Regions from separate parts of the Streptomyces sp. NBC_01166 genome, predicted to be linked through region 1. Evidence: riboswitches for the same ligand, from Rfam matches in the RefSeq annotation. Region 1 holds a riboswitch; the other holds the start of a gene.

The links. A riboswitch is a leader RNA that binds a small molecule or an ion and turns the genes downstream of it on or off. The one in region 1 is predicted to bind ZMP and ZTP.
Region 2: it holds a riboswitch for ZMP and ZTP, as region 1 does, so the genes downstream of both, glyA (serine hydroxymethyltransferase) here and OG379_RS05420 (phosphoribosylaminoimidazolecarboxamide formyltransferase) in region 1, are expected to answer to the same signal.

Annotation. Positions count from the first base shown of each region.
Region 1 covers NZ_CP108613.1:1,175,696-1,179,902, forward strand. The annotation lists gene OG379_RS05410 (hydroxymethylglutaryl-CoA synthase family protein) at 1-682, opposite strand, end outside; gene fabD (ACP S-malonyltransferase) at 735-1,601, opposite strand; ZMP/ZTP riboswitch at 2,136-2,225, shown strand; gene OG379_RS05420 (phosphoribosylaminoimidazolecarboxamide formyltransferase) at 2,196-3,410, shown strand; gene OG379_RS05425 (ABC transporter ATP-binding protein) at 3,404-4,207, opposite strand, start outside.
Region 2 covers NZ_CP108613.1:5,663,440-5,667,646, forward strand. The annotation lists gene OG379_RS26240 (hypothetical protein) at 1-1,379, opposite strand, end outside; ZMP/ZTP riboswitch at 1,556-1,678, shown strand; gene glyA (serine hydroxymethyltransferase) at 1,717-3,012, shown strand; gene OG379_RS26250 (NERD domain-containing protein) at 3,170-4,207, shown strand, end outside.

The sequences.
Region 1 (4,207 bases):
ATGTCTGCTCGCAGCAGTCCAGGTAGGAGAGAAGCGACAGGTCGGCGTCGCCCGCCTCGCTGTCGGCCGTGGGCCGGCAGGTGTCCATCACCTCGTGCCCGTAGTAGCCGTTGGCCCCGGCGTCCACCTCGAAGACCGTCGGCGTGTCGCTGACGAGCATGGCTACGGCGCCGGCCCCGGAACTGGGCTCCGCGAAGGACCAGTCCTCGGTCAGCGCGTCACCGCCGTCCACCACGGTGAACCGGGAGATGTCGGTGGTGACGACCAGCGCCTTCGCACCGGGTGACGCCTGCGAGAGGACGAAGTTGACGGCCGTCTGGAAGCCCGCGGTCCCGGAGTAGCACGCGTTCTTGATCTCGAACAGCCGGCAGTTGCGGCTCAGTCCGAGGTGATGGTGCACATAGGTGCTCAGCGACTTCCCGAAGTCGATACCCGATTCGGTGCAGGTGATCACCATTTCGATCCGCGCCCGTTCGGCATCGGTCAGCGCGTCGACGATCGGTTTGGCGGCGTTGACGGCGAACGTGACCGGATCCTCGCACGGCAGAGCCACCGTCTTCTGTCGCATGAGCAGGTTCTCGAAGCGTGCCCTGTCCAGCCGGCGGTGGTCGACCAGCCGCATGACGTCCAAATACGCAGTGCCGCCGAACACGTTCATCGCTTCGATCCCGGCAGACCTCATCCTTGTCCCCTCTCGTCCAAGCCACTCGCTCACGGCCACGGCCCCGGCGCTCTCAGTCGCTCCCGGCCGCGTCCCGGATGCGTTCGATCAGGGAAGTCAGCACGCGCCCCGTCCCCACCTCCACGAACTCCTCCTGGCCGACGGAAAGCAGGTGGCGGATGGTCTCCACCCAGCGCACGGGCTGGGTGATCTGTTCGGTGAGACACGTCTCGACCCGGGCGAGGTCGTACGCCTTGGCGTCGACGTTCGCGATGACGGGAATCGTCGGCGCGCGGAAGCGCGGTGACGTGTCGGCGAGGTACTGGGCGAACTCCGCCCGCGCCGGAGCCATCTGCCGGCTGTGGAAGGCGCCGCTCGTCCGGAGTTCGGTGAATCCCACGTCGCCGGGAAGAGAGGTGAAGACGTCCCGTGCCGCTGCGATCGCCGGCTTCAGGCCGGACACGACCACCTGCGTGGGCGCGTTGTCGTTCGCCACCTCGATGTCGGTGAGTTCGTGCCGGTCCAGCAGCTGTGACACCTGCTCGCGGTCGAGGCCGGTGACCGCCGCCATGCCGCCGCCTTCGATGCGGCCCATGGCCGCGCCCCGCTTCCGGACCAGCCGCAGACCCGTCTCGAAGTCCAGCACCCCGGCGGCCAGCAGGGCGTTGTACTCGCCGAGGCTGTGGCCGGCCACGTACTCCGGGACCTGTCCTGTCTCCTTGGTGCGCTTCAGATACGTCAGCGTGTTGACGACGTAGACCGCCGGCTGCGTGTACTGCGTCTCGTTCTGGAGTTGGTTCGGATTCTCGGTGCACAGCTTCTTGACCGAATAGCCGAGGATACGGTCAGCACGCTCGGTGATATCAGGGAATTCATCGAACAACGCACGCCCCATACCCTTGCGTTGCGATCCCTGACCCGGAAAAACATACGTGCTCATTTCGCTCCTGTCTCGCTTTCCGGATCAGCACGGAACACACATGCGGAGAAAACCGGACGCCACGTCAACACAGTGAGGAATGCGGGGTGAAACCGCCGTCCACATTGACGGCAGGAAAACGGGCGACCTGTCATGACATGCCCGTTTCGGGGGGTGCGCCGCCCCCGGGAGGAGTGAAGGGTGATCGCGGTCTTCCGTAGCGGCCTCGTCGCCGATGGGATATCCGCGCTGTCGATTCAGTCAGAAGCCGGCACAAACACGTCGTCCCCCATCGTTCGTGTCCCACGGTCGACGGCTTCGGTCAGGTCCGTCGTGCTCATCGATATCACCGGGATCCGTGAGTAGTTGTCAAGTACCGGTATCGGATCGGTGATCAGCGGAACTGCGCGACGGCCGCAGGGTCAACGCGCGTCAACTCTGGTTCTACCAGGCGACTTGAACATTCCTTGGGAATTACTGTCGGACCGGAAACACGTCTCACCCGTCTCACTGGTTGTCGGGCCATTGATCAACTCCTGTCGTCCCTGTACCGTTACCGAAGGCCGCGACTGGCGAAGGTGGACAACCACCGGGGAACGGCTGCTGTACGCACAGATGCGAACGCCGTCCGCCTGGGTGTTCCCGTCAACGATGTCCTTCCGAGGGAGTCATGACGTGGAACTTCGCTATGGGATCAATCCGCAGCAGCGTCTCGCCGAGGTGGCACCGACGCGGTCCGGGCAGTGGCCCGTACGGCTGCTGAACGGCGTGCCCTCCTACATCAACCTGCTGGACGCGCTCAACGCCTGGCGGCTCGTCAGTGAGGCGAGCGCGGCTCTGGGCAAGCCGGCCGCCGCCTCGTTCAAGCACGTGTCCCCGGCAGGCGCCGCCGTGGACGGCCCGCTGGACGAGGTCGTCAGGGATCTGTACCAGCTCGGCGACACGTCGGTCGGCGCACTCACCGGCGCCTACCTCCGCGCCCGCGACGCCGACCCCAAGTCCTCGTACGGGGACTTCGCCGCCGTCTCCCACCCCATCGACGACGAACTGGCCGACCTGCTGGCCCGGGTGATCTGCGACGGGGTCATCGCTCCCGGCTACGCCCCTGGCACGGTCGACAAGCTGAGCAAGAAGAAGAACGGCCGCTTCCTGGTCCTGGAGGCCGACAGCACTGCCGTACCGCCGCGGCGGGAGACCCGCGAGGTGTCCGGGCTCCGTCTGACACAGGACCGTGACGCGGTCCCCCTCACCCGGGATCTGTTCACCCTGCGGCACGGGGAGATCACCGCCGAGGCGACGGACGACCTGCTCCTGGGCCTCGCGGTGCTGCGCTACACCCAGTCCAACTCGGTCTGCTATCTGCGGGACGGGATGACTCTGGGCATCGGCGCCGGCCAGCAGTCCCGGGTGGACTGCACCAGGCTGGCGGGGGCGAAGACCGACACGTGGTGGCTACGGCGCCACCCGGCCGTCAGGGCACTGGACTTCGAGCCCGGCCTTCGGCGCCAGGACCGGATCAACTGGCAGGTCCGATTCATCGAGGGCGATCTGACGAAGGACGAGGAGAACAGGCTGGCGCAGGTGCTCCGCACGCCGGCGGTCCCGCCGGACGCGGAGGAGCGTGCGCGGTGGATGCATGCCCTGACCGGGGTGTCCTTCGTCTCCGACGGCGCCCTGCCCTTCCGCGACAACGTCGACCACGCGAAGCGGCACGGGGTCTCCGCCATCGCCGAACCGGGCGGCTCCATCCGGTCCGACGAGGTCGAGGCAGCCTGCCGCGAGCAGGGCATCGCGCTCGCGCACACCGGTCTTCGGCTCTTCCATCACTGAGCGCCGTCGGGCCCGAGGTCGTCGTACGCCCGGGCCTGAAGGCTGTAGAGCTCGGCGTAGAGGCCGCCCGCAGCGACCAGGTCGGGGTGCGCCCCGTATTCGAGGACCGTGCCCTTCCTGAGGACCACGATGCGGTCGGCCGTCCGCACGGTGGACAGACGGTGGGAGACGAAGAGTGTGACTGAGCCCGCCCGGGAGGCCGCGGCCTCGGCCGATGCGACGAAACGGTCGAACAGGGCGTGCTCGGCCATCGCGTCCAGAGCTGCGGCAGGTTCGTCGAGCGCCAGGACGAGGGGATCGGCGCGCATCATGGCCCGGGCGAGTGCCAGGGTCTGCCACTGACCTCCGGACAGTTCGGCCCCGTCGCCGTACGCATGGCCGACCAGTCCGTCGACCCCTCCGGGGACCCGGGCGACGATCGGCCCGGCGTGCGCACGCCCGAGCACCTCGCCGAGGACCGCGTCGTCGTCCAGGTCCGGCAGGTGGCCGATGCCGACGTTCTCCCTCAGTCGCAGTTCCAGCTTGGAGAAGTCCTGGAACAGCATGGCCACCCTGGACCGCCAGCGGTCGGGCGGCATGGACCACAGATCCACACCGTCGACGAGGATGCGTCCGCCCGTCGGCCGGTACAGCCCGCACAGCAGTTTCACCAGAGTGCTCTTACCGGCGCCGTTCTCACCGACCACGGCGACGGACGTACCGGCCGGGATGACGAAGGACACGCCGTCCAGCACAGGCGTGCCGGTGCCGGGGTAGGCGAAGGACACGTTGTCGAACCGGATGCCGTCGGTCATCCG
Region 2 (4,207 bases), 4.5 Mb from region 1:
CTGCTGAACCGCTCGCAGCTGCCGCAGGCCTTCAGCTTCACCGTGCCGGTGACCGGGCCCGTGTAGAGCACCTCGACGTCGTTGGGGGCGCCGTTGCTGATGACGAGTTCCATGCGGACGCCACCTGGCTTGCCGCTCCCGGGCAGTCTTCTGCCGGCCGAGGGCCGGACCTCGGCTATCTCGGCCGCCGTGGCGATGTCCCGGGCGTGCGGCCCGCGCCCGTCCTCCTCGTAGGTGTCCGCGAAGTCCGTCAGGGTCTGCCGGGCCTCGGCGAACCGCTTGTCCTTGAACTCGTCCACGCCGCAGGCGTACACCCCGTCCCGTACGCCCGCGTCGGCCTGCCGTCCCAGGGAGGGCACGGAGGTCTCGGGGAGCTCCGCGACCATGGTGCTCGTCCGCCGCAGCTGATCGGTCACGTCGCAGGGCTCGGCGCCCTTCAAGCCGGAGAGCTGCTGTCGTATCGTCCGGCTGACGGCCGGGCCCACCTGTCCGGCCTGCGAGGACTCGGGGAACGTGCGCAGCAGTGTGCCCAGCTCCTTGCTGCCGGAATCAGGCCCCGTACCGGCCAGACGGGAGACGCCGCAGCCGTACAACGACTCCGCGAGCGGGGTGTCGGGCCAGCCGGCGAGATCGCCGAGCAGCTTCCGGTCCACCGTGCCGGGGAGTGTGCGCAGATAGGTCAGCGGCTCGACCGCCTCGCAGTGCTTCTTCGCGCGGTACGGCGTGGCGACGGCCTCGTAATAGCTCTTCAGGCGCCCGGGTACGAGGGCGGCGGCGCGCGATCCGGGGTGGTCCTCGCCCAGTTCCCGGTAGAGCGTGAGCGCGTAGCGGTAGTCGGGCCCGGAGAGGACGAACGAGCTCTCCGCCGCCTTCGCGACCAGATCGTCGCCCTCCTCCAGACGGTCGAGCAGCTCCTGCTCCACGGCCTCGTCCTGCGCGGAGCCGTAGGCCACCGTTCCGGTGAGCGGGACGGCCAGCAGGAGCAGCCCGAGCACCGCTGCCAGGACGGGCCGGGGCCACCGGCCGAAGTCCGCGCGCAGGGCGATGCGGGCCGCGTCGGCTCCCGCGAGGACGAGCAGCACGAGATAGGCGGCGACGAGGGCGGCGGGCACCCCGCCCGGGTCCGCGGGCAGCGCGACGAGCAGGAGGACGCCCGTCGCGGCCCAGCTCACCGCCGCCCGGCCCCAGCGGCGCAGCAGGACGTGGCCGAGTCCCAGGCCGGAGAGGCTGAGCAGTCCGGCGGCGACGGCCCGCAGCGCCGCCCCCGGGGGCGGCGGGCCGGCTGCCGGAGGCCGGGCGGGAGGCGGTGGAGGCCGGCCGGCCCCCCACGTCTGCTCCGGTCCCGGCTCCGGCCCGGCCCCGGGTCTTGGCTCGGACATGCCCGACTGATCACGTGACTCCATCACGGCCCCCCACCGCCGAACCCCGTCAGGTCCCCGGGAAGCTGCCCAGTTTCATGCCCGTTCACGCGTTCTTGCGGATGTTGGCGCCGGTATGGTGCGGGATGCCGCGACCGGCGCGCACGCTGTCGGAACGCACCGCCCCGCAGTAAGGTGCGGAGTGCCGCGACTGGCGCGTACCCGGAAGGGTGCTCCGTGGAATCGACCACGAGGGAGCGGCACACCCCGGGCACGTCCCGGGAAGTCATCGCCGGAGGCCGTCCGCCTGGGCAGTCCGGGTCCACGTCGCCCCGTGCGACCGACCCGGGAGGAACCCGTGGCCGTACAACCGTCCGATGCACGCCGTCCCGCTCCCGCACGCCCCGCCCTGACGGCGGCCGATCCGGAACTCGCCGCCCTGGTGGACGCCGAGGAGCGGCTCCAGGCGGACACCCTGCGCCTGATCCCCAGCGAGAACTACGTATCGGCGGCCGTGCTGGAGGCCTCCGGCACCGTCCTGCAGAACAAGTACTCCGAGGGCTACCCCGGCAAGCGGTACTACGAGGGCCAGCAGGTCATCGACCAGGTGGAGACCCTCGCCGTCGAGCGGGCCAAGGCGCTGTTCGGGATGGACCACGCCAACGTCCAGCCCTACTCCGGCTCCCCGGCCAACCTCGCCGTCTACCTGGCGTTCCTGGAGCCCGGCGACACCGTCCTCGGGATGTCGCTGCCGATGGGCGGTCACCTCACCCACGGCTGGGGCGTCTCGGCCACCGGTACGTGGTTCCGGGGCGTGCGCTACGGCGTGCGGCGCGACACCGGGCGCATCGACCTGGACGAGGTACGGGACCTGGCGCGTGCCGAACGGCCCAAACTCATCTTCTGCGGCGGCACCGCCGTGCCCCGGGTGATCGACTTCGCCGGCTTCGCGGAGATCGCCCGCGAGGTCGGTGCGGTGCTGGTGGCCGACGTCGCCCATATCGCCGGACTGATCGCCGGAGGCGCGCACCCGTCGCCCGCCCCGTACGCCGACGTGGTGTCGACGACCACCCACAAGACCCTCCGGGGGCCGCGCGGGGCGATGCTGCTGACCCGGGCCGAGCACGCCAAGGCCGTCGACCGCGCCGTCTTCCCCGGCCTCCAGGGCGGCCCGCACAACCAGACGACCGCCGCCATCGCCGTCGCGCTGAAGGAGGCGGCCGGGGCGGACTTCGCGGCCTACGCCCACCAGGTCGTCGCCAACGCCCGTGCGCTGGGCGAGGAACTCGCGGCACGCGGCTTCGACCTCGTCTCCGGGGGTACGGACAACCATCTGCTGCTGGCCGACCTCACGGGCAAGGGCGTCTCCGGGAAGATCGCGGCCAAGGCGCTCGACCGGGCCGGGATCGTCGTCAACTACAACACCGTTCCGTACGACCCCCGTAAGCCCTTCGACCCGTCCGGCATCCGTATCGGCACCCCCGCCCTGACGTCCCGGTCCATCCCCGCCTCCGAGATGGGAGTGGTCGCGCAGTGGATCGATCTTGTGGTCGATGCCGCTCGTACAGGTGATGAAACGACCGTTTCCAAGGTCAGGGACGAAGTGAGGACCATGATGGAGGCCTATCCGGCGCCGGGTCTCCCCCTGGCCTGACCGGGGCGCCGGAGCAGTCCGGGGCACACAGGGCCCGGACTGCTCCGGAACGCCGTGCTCCCGACTCCGCGCGCCCGCTCTGCGCCCTGTGCGGGGGCCGACCAGCCGTACAGGCTGGGGGAGCAAGGACGTCGGCGGGGTGAACAGAGGGGGCACGATGCAGGATCTCAAGGTCACGTCATGGCAGCTCTTCGGGCACGACCGGCTCTATGTGAACCTGCCGGACGGCACCGCGATCGGATGGGCGGACCGGGGCAGCGGCACGATCACCGTCCTTCACCCGCGCTATCGCGACGCCGTGGCCGACGCGCTCGCGCGCCAGGTCCCGGACCTGCCGGCCCTCGTCGGCGAGGAGGCACCGGCCGGGCCGCAGACCCCGCCCGCGCCGCCTCCGGTCCCGCGGATCCCGCCCATGCGGGGGATGCGGAAGCGGGGGGCCGCGCAGGAGGCGCCGCCCGTGCGGGGGCCGTCGCCTGCGGTGGAGGCGGCGCCTGCGCCGGAGGTGGTGCTCGCGCCGGAAGTGGTACCTGCGCCGGAGGTGACGCCCGTGCCGGATCCGGTGGCCGGTCCGGAGCCGGGGCCGGAGCCGCGCCGGAGGCCGGCCGTCCTCCCCGCGCTGACCCCCGCGACCGACCTCGCATCGCGTCGGCCGGGCGCCGGACTCCGCGAGCAGCTCGGCGAATCCGGGACCGGCGCGCTCGTACGGGCCGCCACCGGGGCACTGCGGCGGCACAAGGACGCGGACCCGCGGCGTGGTGCCCTCGCGGGGGAGCGGCGGGTCGGGGCCGAGCTCAAGCGGCTGACCCGGCACGGCTGGAGAGTCCTGCACTCCGTGCCGCTGCCGGACGGCACGGAGATCGGGCACCTGCTCATCGGGCCCGGCGGCGTGTTCGCCGTGAGCACCGATCACCGCCCCGGGGCATCGGTGCGGATCGGCGACGGAACCCTGCGGACCGACGACGGCGCCCCGCAGCCGTACGAGCTCGACGGCCAACCGGGCGCCCGGCGGGCCCGGGCCGCGCTGGAGGCTTACTGCGCCTTCGACGTGCCCGTACAGACCGTGCTGGTGTTCACCGGCGTCACGGCGCTGGAAGTGGCCTCCACACCGGCCGGCGTCCGCGTCTGCCGGGAACGCCAGGTGTCCGTCCTCGCCCCGCTGACGGGCGTGTTCACCCCCACCCAGGTGGAGAGGGTC